DNA from 3 places in the Breoghania sp. L-A4 genome. Region 3 is predicted to be linked to each of the others. Evidence: predicted binding sites of a transcription regulator. Region 3 holds the regulator's gene; each other region holds the start of a gene.
What was found. Region 3 encodes LexA, which represses DNA repair genes until DNA is damaged. Its sites were predicted from a motif close to TGTTCNNNNTGTGTTCNG; they were not measured.
Positions count from the first base shown of each region.

Region 1: recA (recombinase RecA) is a predicted target of LexA. The motif match lies at 2,042-2,059, and genes of this name have one in related genera.
Region 2: uvrA (excinuclease ABC subunit UvrA) is a predicted target of LexA. The motif match lies at 3,430-3,447, and genes of this name have one in related genera.

Region 1 is NZ_CP031841.1:3,415,424-3,420,157, forward strand. It holds gene alaS (alanine--tRNA ligase) at 1-461, opposite strand, end outside; gene recA (recombinase RecA) at 849-1,922, opposite strand; gene D1F64_RS15645 (PfkB family carbohydrate kinase) at 2,228-3,214, shown strand; partial or broken gene D1F64_RS15650 (pseudouridine-5'-phosphate glycosidase) at 3,417-4,282, shown strand; gene D1F64_RS15655 (cell surface protein) at 4,411-4,734, shown strand, end outside.
Region 2 is NZ_CP031841.1:2,471,969-2,476,702, forward strand. It holds gene uvrA (excinuclease ABC subunit UvrA) at 249-3,170, opposite strand; gene D1F64_RS11380 (SapC family protein) at 3,804-4,586, shown strand.
Region 3 is NZ_CP031841.1:2,293,852-2,298,585, reverse strand. It holds gene moaC (cyclic pyranopterin monophosphate synthase MoaC) at 1-461, shown strand, start outside; gene glp (gephyrin-like molybdotransferase Glp) at 474-1,679, shown strand; gene lexA (transcriptional repressor LexA) at 1,838-2,551, shown strand; gene D1F64_RS10590 (hypothetical protein) at 2,600-3,070, opposite strand; gene D1F64_RS10585 (ComEC/Rec2 family competence protein) at 3,184-4,425, opposite strand.

The sequences.
Region 1 (4,734 bases), 1.1 Mb from region 3:
ATGCGGATGATCCGGTCGTCGGACAGGCCGGCGATCTTCTTCCACAGATCAAACGCCTGATCGTCGTCGTGGTAGACGGTGACCAGCAGCTTGTCCTTGGGCAGGCCGAATTCCCTGGTGATCAGACCCCAGGCCAGCTCGATCGCCTGCTCCTTGAAATAATCGCCAAAGGAGAAGTTGCCCAGCATCTCGAAGAACGTGTGGTGGCGCGCGGTGTAGCCCACGTTGTCGAGATCGTTGTGCTTGCCGCCGGCGCGCACGCATTTCTGCGCGGTTACCGCCCGGGAATAGTCCAGTTTCTCGACGCCGGTGAACGCGTTCTTGAACTGCACCATGCCCGCGTTGACGAACATCAGTGTCGGATCGTTGCGCGGAACCAGGGGGCTTGAGGGCACTATCTCGTGGCCATTGCGACGAAAATACTCAAGGAACGCTGACCGGATCTCGTTTACGCCGCTCATGGACTGGCTTCGACCTCATGCTTCCCGGCGCGGAACACGACCGCGCTGCTCCGGATTGACTGTTTGGAGCGTTTCTAGTGCCTCCTGCATATTCGGGCAAGGCGAAGCGGTTTCAAGCTGCCGAATAAGCGCCGGCTGTGAACCCGACGGTGCACCGGGCGGCGGGGATCGCCTTCTGCACGCTTGAACCAGGCCGGACACCCCGCCGATGGGCGCTGAAACGCAGTACGCCCGCCGGCGCATTGCCGACGGGCGTACTGTCATAATCGCTGCACGCGATACCCGGACCAAAACCGCGATCCGCCACCTACAGGCAAAAGCTGAAGCGTGCCCTTCCGCAGCCGCATCATATGCGACCGGCCGGTCAGGCGCCCGCAAGAGCGAGGATCAATCCTCGTCCGCCACGCCCGCGTCACCGTCCGGATCGGTGATCCTCTCGGCGATAAGACCCGCATTCTGGCGGATCGCGCTTTCGATCTCCGCGGCCACTTCCACGTTCTCACGCAGGAAGGTCTTGGCGTTCTCGCGGCCCTGACCCAGGCGCTGGCTGTTGTAGGAGAACCAGGAGCCGGACTTCTCGACGATGCCGCCCTTGACCCCGAGATCGATCAACTCGCCCATCTTGGAGATGCCTTCGCCATACATGATGTCGAATTCGATCTGCTTGAACGGCGGCGCCAGCTTGTTCTTGACCACCTTGACGCGGGTCTGGTTGCCGACGATCTCGTCACGGTCCTTGATGGAGCCGATACGGCGGATGTCGAGACGCACGGAGGCGTAGAATTTCAGCGCATTGCCGCCGGTGGTGGTCTCGGGAGAGCCGAACATGACGCCGATCTTCATGCGAATCTGGTTGATGAAGATGACCATCGTCTTCGACTTGGAGATCGACGCGGTCAGCTTGCGCAGCGCCTGGCTCATCAGCCGCGCCTGCAGGCCCGGCAGGCTGTCGCCCATCTCGCCTTCCAGCTCCGCGCGCGGCGTCAGCGCCGCGACGGAGTCGATCACAAGCACGTCGATGGCGCCGGAGCGCACCAACGTGTCGCAGATTTCCAGCGCCTGCTCGCCCGCGTCCGGCTGCGAGATCAGCATGTCGTCGATGTTGACGCCCAGCTTGCGCGCGTAAATCGGATCGAGCGCGTGTTCGGCGTCGATGAAGGCGCAGATGCCGCCCTTCTTCTGGGCTTCGGCGATCGTGTGCAGCGCCAGCGTAGTCTTGCCCGAGGATTCCGGCCCGTAGATCTCCACGACACGGCCGCGCGGCAGACCGCCGATGCCGAGCGCGATATCAATACCGATCGATCCGGTCGATACGGTTTCGATCTCGACAACCTGGCCTTCACCGAGCCGCATGATGGACCCCTTGCCGAAGGCCCGTTCAATTTGCGACAGCGCCGCATCCAGTGCTTTAGTCTTATCCATTCCTGTGCCCTCGACGAGGCGGAGATCGGCCTGTGACATCGTATAGGGCTCCTTATTCCACGGTGGGACGGGCGATACAAATTTCATGTTTGTACCGTTTTTGTTCCAATTTCTCGAACAGTTGTCAAGCACTTATGAAAACACCATAAATTTCAGTATGTTCGCCAAATGTTCCGGGTCGCCTCTTGCACCTGCCTCGACCACCGGCACGCGCCGGGACGCCATACCGGCGCAGAATCGCCACCCACCCGGAATGCGCCGGGCGCCCGAGCGGCGGCCAACAACAAATTGCGCGCCGCCCCACGGCTTGCTATCGCAGACACACCAACAAGGCGGCGCGATCCATGACGGCTGACCGGAATGAACATACGACGGATGACACGCGCCGGATCGCGCTGATCGGCGGCATCCATATGGACCGCATCGCCACAGGAGCGCGTGATGTTCTCCCCGACACCTCGACGCCGGGCGTTATTGCGGTGCGCCCCGGCGGGGTGGCGTCCAATGTGGCGCGAATTCTGGCGCGGCTCAATTCCGGTTCAGCGACATGCCATGTGGCGCTCGCGGGACGTCTGGGCGCGGATGCAGATGGCGACACGCTGCGCGCCGCTCTCGAAGACCTGGGCATCGACATCTCGGCGATCCGTACGTCGACGCTGGCCACAGCCAGCTATCTCGCCCTGCATCACCCGGACGGGCGGCTCGCCGCCGCCGTGTCCGACACCACCATCACCGAGGAAGTCACGGACACCGACTTCGCGCCGCTCCCCGGGGCGCTTGCCGATGCGCACTGGTGGTTTATCGATGCCAATCTCTCCGAGGCAACACTGGTCGCGCTGTGCGGCATGGCCGCGGACCGCGTGATCGCGGCGGATGTGGTGTCGATCGCCAAGGCGCCACGGCTGCGCTCCTGTCTGGCGCGCATTGACCTGCTTTTCGCGAACAGGGACGAAGCCATCGCCCTTCTCGGCGACAGGGTTGGCGCAGACCGCTCCGCCGGGGGCCTCGCCCAGGCCCTGTGTGCGGCCGGCGGACGCGCGGTGGTGGTGACCGATGGGGCGAATGGCGTGGCGTGGTGCCGGCGGGAGACTTCGGAAAGCAGCGCGGGGCGGATGACCGCCCTGCCCGTCCACGTGCGTCACGTCACCGGCGCGGGCGACGCGCTGATCGGCGGCACGCTCAGCGGGTTGCTCGGCGGGTTCCCGTTGGATGCGGCGCTCGCACGCGGGCTGGCCACCGCGGCGCTGACGCTTGAGGGCGCCGCCATCAGCCTGGATGCGGTCACCAAGCGCCTGGACTCGACCACGGCGCATGCCCCGATAGCGCGATGACCCGTGCGGGAACGCCCGGGTTTGACACGCGGTTTTCGCTTGTGCTTGATCGCCCTTGCTGAGACACATTGGTGCCGCGCGTCGTCCCCCAAGGCCGCCTGACAGGCATGGGAAACGGGGCGGCATCACATCCGGAGTCCCTCGCATGAAGCCGCATGAAACCACCGACGTTCTCGTCCTGGCCCCGGACGTTCGCGAGGCCATGGATGCCGGACGGCCCGTGGTGGCGCTGGAATCCACCATCATCACGCACGGCATGCCGTGGCCCAGGAACGTGGAGACGGCGCGCCGGGTGGAAGCGGAAATCCGGACGCATGGGGCGGTGCCGGCGACCATCGCCGTGCTTGAGGGGAATTGCGCGTCGGGCTGGACGACGCGGACCTTACCCATCTGGCCCAGGCCAACCATGTGATGAAGCTGTCGCGCGCCGATCTGGCGGTGGCGATCGCGGCGGGGAAAACCGGGTCCACCACGGTGGCCGCCACCATGATGGCGGCGCATGCCGCCGGCATTGCGGTGTTCGCGACGGGTGGCGTCGGCGGCGTGCATCGCGGCGCGGAAATGACGTTCGACATATCCGCCGATCTCGACGAACTGTCACGCACACCGGTCTGCGTGGTGGCCGCCGGCGTCAAGGCGCTGCTCGACCTGCCCAAGACGCTGGAACTGCTGGAGACGCGCGGCGTGCCGGTGGTGGGTTTCGGCACGGACGAATTCCCCGCCTTCTGGTCGCGCCGCTCCGGACTGAAGGCCCCGTTCCGGCTGGATACGCCTGAAGAAGTGGCGCGGCTGCTCAAGGCGCGCGCGCGCTTCGGCCAGCATGGCGGCGTGCTGATCGCCAATCCGGTGCCGGAAGCCTCCGAGATCCCGGCCGACGAGATGGAAGACGTCATCCAGGCCGCCCTGCACGAGGCCACCCACCGCCACATCCGCGGCAAGGAGGTCACGCCCTTCGTGCTGGCGCTGATCTACGATCTGACGGCGGGCCGCAGCCTTGAGACCAACATCGCGCTGGTGCTCAACAACGCGCGCGTGGCGGCGGAAATCGCCGTGGCGCTGGCGAAATAATCCGACGTGCCATCATGACGTGTATTCATTCTTGCGAACGGCACGGCTAACATGCCGGACAACAAGGCGATAAAAAGCCGCATTTCCCAATTTTCTTGTTCTGTGCAGTCCCTATTCAGGAAGCCCTCATGACCGACATCGCACTCACCTCCATGCAGTATCTCGACAAAGCCATGGGCGCTCTCAGGGACATGGGCCTGCTGCCCGACGGAGCCCAAGAAGAAGCCCCCATCACGCATCTTCTGGAACAGATTTCCGACCTTTCTCCCGACAAGGTCACGGTCATCGCGCGAACCCTGACGCAGAGTTCCACCTTCAACGAAGTGGTCCGCGAACAGATCCGCGGCATGGAGATCGGCGAGCGTTATGAAGTGCTCACCGACACGTTCAACTCCATCCGCGACGACGCCAAGAGCATGGTCGACCAGCTCGCCGACGGCAAGGTTTCGGCG
Region 2 (4,734 bases), 180 kb from region 3:
GCGCGTGCTCGGTCCGGAATGACGCGGAGGGTTGAAGCCTGATGAGGGCTTGTGGGGCAAGATTGTCTTGGACAAGCCTCAGAGACAAGACGCGACAGGCGCAACGGCCGCTGTGGATCTTCAACTCTCTACGTCATCCCGGACCGTGTGCGGCGAGACCGCATCACGTGATCCGGGATCCAGGAGGGATTCGCCCGCAGGGCGCCTGTTTCTTGAGACCTGCAGCGCGGCCCCAACCGCCGCCCGGGCTACTCCGCCGCGGTCATCCGCCGTTGCGGCCGGCGCTCCAGCAGCTCCTTGAGGAACTGCCCCGTGTAGCTGCGCGCAACCTTGACGATGTCCTCGGGCGTGCCCTCGGCGACGATCTCGCCGCCGCCGTCGCCGCCCTCGGGGCCCAGGTCGACGATCCAGTCCGCCGTCTTGATGACCTCGAGATTGTGCTCGATGACGATCACGGTGTTGCCCTGGTCGACCAGCTCGTGCAGCACCTCGAGCAGTTTCGCCACGTCGTGGTAGTGCAGCCCCGTCGTCGGCTCGTCGAGAATATAGAGCGTGCGGCCGGTGGAGCGCTTCGACAGCTCCTTGGCGAGTTTCACCCGCTGCGCCTCGCCGCCCGACAGCGTCGTCGCCTGCTGGCCGATCTTGATGTAGTCCAGCCCCACCCGGTGCAGCGTCTTGAGCTTGTCGCGCACGGAGGGCACGGCGGAGAAGAATTCCGCGCCTTCCTCCACCGTCATGTCCAGCACGTCGGCGATCGACTTGCCCTTGAACTGCACTTCCAGCGTCTCGCGGTTGTAGCGCTTGCCCTTGCATACGTCGCAGGTGACATAGACGTCGGGCAGGAAATGCATCTCGATCTTGATGACGCCGTCGCCCTGGCAGGCTTCGCAGCGGCCGCCCTTGACGTTGAAGGAAAACCGCCCCGGCGCGTAACCGCGCAGCTTCGCCTCGGGAAGCCCCGCGAACCAGTCGCGGATCGGCGTGAAGGCGCCGGTGTAGGTGGCCGGATTGGAGCGCGGCGTGCGTCCGATGGGCGACTGGTCGATGTCGATGACCTTGTCGAGATACTCCAGCCCGTCGATGCGTTCGTGCGGCGCGGGATGGGCGCGCGCGCCGTTGAGCTTGCGCGCGACCCCGCGGTACAGCGTGTCGATCAGCAGGGTCGACTTGCCGCCGCCCGAAACCCCCGTGACGCAGGAAAACGTGCCCAGCGGGATGCCGGCGGAGACGTTTTGCAGGTTGTTGCCGGTGGCGCCGATCACCTTGAGCTGCCGCGTCTTGGAGATTTTTCTGCGCTTTTCCGGCACCGGGATCTGCCGCGTGCCCGAAAGATACTGCCCCGTCAGCGAGGCCTCGCTGGCCATGATGTCGGCCGGCGTGCCGTGGGCGATGATGTGGCCGCCGTGCACGCCCGCGCCGGGGCCCACGTCCACCACATAATCCGCCGCCAGCACCGCGTCCTCGTCGTGCTCCACCACGATCACGGTGTTGCCGAGATCGCGCAGGTGCTTGAGCGTCACCAGCAGCCGCGCGTTGTCGCGCTGGTGCAACCCGATCGAGGGCTCGTCGAGCACATAGAGCACGCCGGTCAGCCCCGAGCCGATTTGCGAGGCCAGCCGGATGCGCTGGCTCTCGCCGCCCGACAGCGTGCCGGAATTGCGCGACAGGGTGAGATATTCCAGCCCGACGTCGTTGAGGAACTGCAGCCGCTCGCGGATCTCCTTGAGAATCCGCGCGGCGATGGCATTCTGCTTCTCATTGAGCGTGTCGGGCACATGCTCGAACCAGTCGCGCGCGTGGCGGATCGACATCTGCGAGGCTTGCGATATGTGCTTGCCGTCGATCTTCACCGCCAGCGCCTCGGGCTTCAGCCGGAAGCCGCTGCAGGCCGGGCAGGGGCTGTCGGACTGGTAGCGCGACAGCTCCTCGCGCACCCAGTTGCTGTCGGTCTCCCGCCAGCGCCGCTCGATGTTGCCGACCACGCCCTCGAACGGCTTCTGCGTCTGGTAGCTGCGCACGCCGTCGTCATAGGTGAAGGTGATCTCCTCGTCGCCCGAGCCATGCAGGATGCAATCGCGCAGGCCTTCGGGCAGATCGTCCCACGGCGTGTTCATCGACCCCTTGAAGTGGCGGCACAGCGCCTCCAGCGTCTGCGCGTAATAGGGCGAGGTGGAGCCGGTCTTGGCCCAGGGCAGCACCGCGCCGCCGCGCAAGGTGAGTGTGCCGTCGGGCACGACCAGATCGCCCTCGAACTTCAGCGTCGTGCCCAGTCCGTCGCAGGTCGGGCAGGCGCCGAAGGGATTGTTGAAGGAGAACAGCCGCGGTTCGATTTCGGAAATCGTGAAGCCGGAGACGGGGCAGGCGAATTTTTCCGAAAACAGCATCCGCTCGTGCGTCTCGTTGCGGTTCTGCAGCACCGCGCCCTCGGCCGCCGCCTCCAGCGGCTTGTCGGCGAATTCCGCCACCGCGATACCGTCGGCAAGCTGCAGCGCGGTCTCCAGAGAATCCGCAAGCCTCGAGGCGATGTCGGGCCGCACCACGATGCGGTCGACGACCACGTCGATGTCGTGCTTGAGCTTCTTGTCCAGCGCCGGCGCTTCGTTGATCTCGGTGAAGACGCCATCGAGCTTGATGCGCTGGAAGCCCTTCTTCATCAGCTCGGCGAGTTCCTTGCGGTATTCGCCCTTGCGCCCGCGGATCATCGGCGCCAGCAGATAGAGCCGCGTGCCTTCCTCCAGCGCCATGATCCGGTCGACCATCTGGCTCACCGTCTGGCTCTCGATCGGCAGGCCTGTCGCCGGCGAATAGGGCACGCCGGCGCGCGCGAACAGCAGCCGCATGTAGTCGTAGATCTCGGTCACCGTGCCCACCGTGGAGCGCGGGTTCTTCGAGGTGGTCTTCTGCTCGATGGAAATCGCCGGCGACAGCCCGTCGATCTGGTCGACGTCGGGCTTCTGCATCATTTCCAGGAACTGGCGCGCGTAGGCCGAGAGGCTTTCGACGTAGCGGCGCTGGCCCTCGGCGTAGATCGTGTCGAACGCCAGCGAGGATTTGCCGGAACCGGACAGCCCGGTCATCACCACCAGCTTGTCGCGCGGGATGTCGAGATCGACGTTCTTGAGGTTGTGCTCGCGCGCGCCGCGCACCGAGATGAACCGCGTGGCGTCGATCCTGGTGGCGACGGTGGTGGTAACGGCGTCGGATGTGGCTTCCGGCGGCTTGGTATCCGGCATGAAAACTTCCTCGCGGGCCCGGCGCGTCCGGGTCCTGAACAATGCGTGGTGGCGCTCGAGCGCGGCCCCCGATGGATCCGGTGGGCCGGGATGGGCGGCGCGCGAACTGGCTGCGGTCTGATGCCCCTTGAGGCCCGTGGCATCAAGTGGGAGGTTATACGGGTCAATCAAGGCGCTGTCAGACTCAATATTATAGAAGTACAAAAAGAGAACAAGAGCAAATGCGCGGGATGGTCCGCCCAAATTCCGTGGGGAGAACCCCGCAGCGGGATCGGGCCGGATTCTTCTCGAAAACACTTCAAATCCATCGAAACACCCCCCCGAAACAGGGCCGATTCCGCAGCGATCTGAATGAAATTCGCGACGTTTCGGACCGGTTCTGCAAGGCATCGGCGCCGGCTGCTTGTCCTGATTGCGTGGCGGCGTCGTGCCGCCTGCCAAGCCTGTCCGGGCCGCCGGATCGCCTGATACACGGGCAAAGAGTCTGTGGGCGAGTGCGCCTTTTTGTTCTAATCCCTTTGGATCTTTGCAATAGTGCCGCCATGAAAGACCTGTCTCAAGGGACCGCTTATGACCGATGATCCCGTCGAAACGCCGGCTGAGGGCAATGGCGCGGGCAGCGCCGCGGCTGCCGCGCAGGGCGGGGCGATGATGCCGCTGTTCTACTCCGCGCCCGAAGCGCTGAACCCGGACCGGCACGGCGCGCTGGGGCTGGATAGCAGCGATGACATGAGCTTCGCCGCCGCGACCCAGGCGATCCCCATCACGCTGGCGGAGTTCCCCGCCGCCTGCCGGACCTATCCCATTGTTTTCGTTGGGCGCGATGTGCCGCAGCCGGTGGCGATGGTGGGGCTGCGCCAGCAGCAGAATCTGTTCGTCGGCGCGGACGGGCGCTGGAAACCGTCCACCTATGTGCCGGGTTATGTGCGCCGCTACCCCTATATTCTGGTGCGCGAGAACAGCGGCGACAATTTCGCGCTCTGCATTGACAGTGCGTGCCCGCGGTTGCGCGACGGTGGTGAGGTCCCGCTGTTCGTCGACGGCAAGCCGAGCGAGCAGACGGAAAAGGCGCTGGAGTTCTGCGCCACCTTCCAGCGCCAGGCCGGGGCCACGGACACGTTCGTCGCCCGGCTCAAGGAGCTGGACCTGCTGGTTTCCAACCAGGCGCAATTCACCCTGAAGGACGGTGAAACCGTCCGCATCGCCGATTATTTCGTCATCGACGAGCGCCGCCTGCAGGAACTGCCCGATGAGGCCTATCTCGGCCTGCGCAACGACGGTCTGATGGCCGGCATCTATTGCCAGCTTCTCTCGACGCAGGTCTGGCCGGATCTCGTCGCCATGGCGGAATAGGCCTCCGCGCCCGTGTTGCGGCGGAAGGGGCGGCTAAGGCGCTGCTTGCATTGATGGGAACAAAATGCGAACATGTCCGCGTTTTGATCCTGCGGCGCGGTGGCGGCTTGCGGTATTGTGGAGCCTATTGTGGAAAACCGGATGGTTT
Region 3 (4,734 bases):
ACACCGGCGCGGCCAACATGGTCGACGTCTCGGAGAAGGCCGTCACCGCGCGCACCGCCACGGCGGTCGGCTCGGTGCTGATGAAGCCCGAGACGCTGGAGATGATCCTGTCCGGCAACGCCAAGAAGGGCGACGTGATCGCCACGGCGCGCATCGCCGGCATCATGGCCGCCAAGCGTACGCACGAACTGATCCCGCTGTGCCACCCGCTGGCCTTGTCCAAGGTCTCCGTGGACATCGTGGCCGACGAGTCCCTGCCCGGCCTGCGCGTCACCGCCATGGCCAAGCTGTCGGGACAGACGGGCGTCGAGATGGAGGCGCTCACCGCCGCCTCCGTCGCCTGTCTGACGATCTACGACATGGCCAAGGCGGTCGATCGCGGCATGGTGCTCTCCGGCATAAAGGTGCTGGAGAAATCCGGCGGCCAGTCGGGCTCCTGGACCGCCCCGGACAACACATAGAGGCGCCGCCACATGAGCCTGATATCGGTCGAAGACGCGCTGGCCCGCCTGCTCGACAAACTCGTGCCCACCGAGGTCGAGCGCGTGCCGCTGGCCGACGCCGACGGCCGCGTGCTGGCCGAGGATCTGGCGGCGACCCGCACCCAGCCGCCGTTTGCCGCAAGCGCCATGGACGGCTACGCGGTGCGCGCGGCGGACGTGGAACTGGTGCCGGCCTCCCTGAAGGTCATCGGCGACGCGCCCGCGGGGCATGAATTCTCCGGCTCCGTCGGCCCCGGCGAATGCGTGCGCATCTTCACCGGCGCGCCGCTGCCCGAAGGCGCCGATTCGATCCTGATCCAGGAAAACGCGGTCCGCGACGGTGACACGATCGTCGCCAACGAGGCCGTGCCGCTGGGCCGCTACGTGCGCCGCGCCGGGCTCGATTTCACCCAAGGCGACGTGCTGCTCAAGGCGGGAACCCGCCTGTGCTACCGATCGCTGGCGCTGGCCGCGGCGATGAACCACGCCGAGATCCCGGTGCGCCGGCGTCCCAGGGTCGCGGTGCTGGCCACCGGCGATGAACTCGTGCCGCCGGGCACCGAGCCCGCGCCCGACCAGATCGTCGCCTCGAACCAGTTCGGCATCGCCTCCCTGACGCGCGCGCATGGAGGCGAGGCACGGATGCTGGAGATTGCCCGCGACGATCAGGTGGCCATCGCCACCCAGGTGCGCGCCGCGCTCGAATGGGGCGCCGACATTCTCGTGACGCTGGGCGGCGCCTCCGTCGGCGACCACGACCTGGTGCAGGAATCGCTGGGCAACGAGGGCATGGAACTGGCCTTCTGGCGCATCGCCATGCGGCCCGGCAAGCCGCTGATGTTCGGCCACCTCGGCCCCATGCGCGTGCTCGGCCTGCCCGGCAATCCCGTCTCCTCCATGGTATGCGGGCTTCTATTCCTGAAGCCGCTGCTCGATGCGCTGCTCGGTCAGCCCGGCTCCGGCCCGAAGGAAGAGGACGCCATCCTGGGAGATGCGCTTGGCGAAAACGACCGCCGCCAGGACTATCTGCGCGCCAGGCTGTCGCGCGACGCATCGGGCCGTCTGGTGGCCACGCCGTTCGTCTTGCAGGATTCCTCCATGCTGGCCACGCTCGCCGCGGCCGACGCGCTGATCATCCGCGCGCCGCACGCCCCCGCGGCGGCGGCCGGAGACGCCGTCAGCATCGTGCGGCTCTAGCCGCCGTTGCGTCGCGCGAACGCGCCAACAACATCCATCATTCATATTCGCCTTGCAGAACACAAACAGAACGGGTAGCCTACGTTCGTGTTTTGTACCCGATGCTGCGGCTTGGCATTCCGAGCCGCGCCAAGGGACCCGCAAGCGAAAGGCCATCCATGCTGACGCGCAAGCAATACGAACTGCTGATGTTCATCCACGAACGGGTCAAGGAGGCCGGCGTGCCGCCGTCGTTCGACGAGATGAAGGATGCGCTCGACTTGCGCTCCAAATCCGGCATTCATCGCCTGATCACGGCTCTTGAGGAGCGCGGCTTCATCCGCCGGCTGCCGAATCGGGCGCGGGCGCTGGAAGTTCTCAAGCTGCCGGAATCGATTTCTCCGAGTCTTGCCGCGCAGCGCGGCCGCGGCTTCTCGCCAAGCGTCATCGAAGGATCGCTGGGCAAGCGCGAACCGCAAAGAGCCCCGTCCCGCGAGGCCTCGCCCGACGACGTGGTCTCCGTTCCCGTGATGGGACGGATTGCCGCCGGCGTGCCGATCGAGGCGATCCAGACACACAGCCACTTCATTTCGATTCCCGTCGACATGCTGTCGTCGGGCGAGCATTTCGCGCTGGAGGTTCGCGGCGATTCGATGATCGACGCAGGAATCCTGGACGGCGACACCGTGCTGATCCGCAAGGGCGACACCGCCGAGAGCGGCGACATTGTCGTGGCGCTGGTGGACGAAGAGGAAGCGACGCTGAAGCGCCTGCGCAAGAAGGGCGCCTCGATCGCACTGGAGGCCGCCAACCCGGCCTATGAAACACGGATCTTCGGCGCCGACCGGGTCCGCGTTCAGGGCAAGCTCGTGGCGCTCTACCGGCGCTACTGAGCACCGGCAGGACGCGGTTCCGTTCCGCGGGATCGCGCGAACACGCGGTCAATCCGCGGGCGCGCCGTGCCACGGACGATGACGGCCATTCCGGACGGTCTCGATGCGCGCGGAGCGCACAAGCGGCGGCACGTCGGCATCCAGGGGCATTGCGGCTCCCGTGCCGGGTCCGGGCTGCTTTGAGACCGGATCCCGGGCGCCGCCCGGCATCCGCGTGTCTGAGGGTCCGGCGAGATACAGCGCCGCGGCACCGTCGCGCAAAAGGCGTGTCCGGTCGAACACCAGGGCACTTCGCGCGCACCAGTCCGGCACTTCGAAGAAGGCGACGATCACATCCGCCTGGCGGCAGTCTTCGGGCAGCGCCTGCGGGGTTTTCGGCACCGCGATGTGCAAGGCGGGCGGCGCGCGGGCGGCCCGCGCCGGCGCGGCGTGCGCCTGAAGTCCCGCGCTCAGCACGCACCCAAGATCATCACAGCGCGCCACCGGCGCACGGGCCTTGCGGTCCGCGAGCGGCGCCACATCGCCATCGGCCCTCAGCCAGACCTCGGCCGCAAAGCGCCCGCCGCTTCCCTGAAGGATCGCCAGGCGGCCATCGGGCTGGCGCGCGGCGACCGTGCGTCCGTCCTCGCTGATCAGAATATCCGGGCGGACGGGGGAAAGCCAAAATGCAGCACGGCCGCCAGGCTGATGGGGGCGAGACCGATCAGCCGCCAGCGCGATTTGAGCAAGGCGAGAAGCAGCAGCCCGGCGACGCAGGCGAGTCCGACGACCGGCGGCACGGCGCCGACGAGCCCGCCGGACGGCGTCCAGCGCGCGACGGTCTCGGCAATCGCCAGCATGGCGTCAATGCCGGCGCCCATGGCGGACAGCGGCAGCGGGTCCAGGCCGAAGGGCATGGCCAGGACCGAGGCGACGGCGGCAGGCATGATCACCAGACTCACCAACGGCATCGCCGCCATGTTGGCGAGAAGCCCCAGGGGCGCCGTGCGATAGAAATGCACCGCCGCGATGGGCGCCGTCGCCAGCCCGGCGATCAGCGAGGTGACCAGCAATCCGGCGATCCAGAAGCGCAAGCCATGCCACAGCGTGTGCCCGGCGCGCGTCGTCTCGCGCGCGCCGCGCTTGCGCCAGGCCTCATACGCCGCCACCAGCGCGATCACGGCGGCAAACGACATCTGGAAGCCCGGCTGCAGCAAGGCCTCGGGCGATGCGGCCAGGATCAACAACGCGGCCACGGCGACCGACCGCATGGTCAGGGCCCGGCGCCCGCTGAGCATGGCAATGAACACGATCGCCGCCATGATGTAGGCGCGCTGGGTGGCGATCGAGGCGCCCGAGAGCGCCAGATAGACAGTGGCCGCGACAAGCGCCGCACCCGCCGCCCAATGGCGGATCGGATACCCCAGCGCGAGCGCCGGCGAGGCGGCGAGAACCGCGCGCACGGCGAAGAAGATCGTGCCCGCCACCAGCGCCATATGCATGCCGGAGATCGCCAGAACATGCGCGAGCCCCGCGACCCTCAGGCTTTCCTGCGCCGCCTCGCTGACGCCCCCGCGGTCGCCGACGATCAGGGCCGCCGCGATGCCGCCCGCCTCGCTGTCCGTCCCGGTCGCCGGATCTGACAGACTGTCCCGGATGCGCGCCGAGATCGCGAAACGGATGTCCGTCAGCGCGCCGCCGAGGTGCAGCCGCCACCCCGGCTCCGGCCAATCCCCGGCATCGACCACGGGCTTGAGATCGCCGTAGACGAAGCCGCTCGCCCCGATCGACGCGAAATAGGCCGCCTGGTCGAAGGCGTATCCGCCCGGCAGCACGGCGCCTCCCGGCGGCGACAGGCGCGCCAGGAAACGCACGGGCTTTGAGACGCGCGGCACGCTCTCCCCCGAGCGCACCGTGACCCGCACCAGCCGGGGCAGGCGATCGGGGGGACTTTGGACATCGTGCGCGGCGCAACAAGGAGGCGATAGCCGCTGGAGCCTGCCGTCCCCTGCCGCCGTTCAACCGCGACAATACGGCCCGTGACCTCATGGGTGCGCTCGCGCTCCAGCCGCGGCGCCTCGACGCGCGCCGCGCGCAGGTCCGCGCAGGCGAGCCCCGCGCAGGCGCACGCAAGCAGAACCGCCCCCCGGCCCGGCCGCCCGCGCGACCGGCGCCACCAGGCGGTTGCGGCAAGCGCCAGCGCG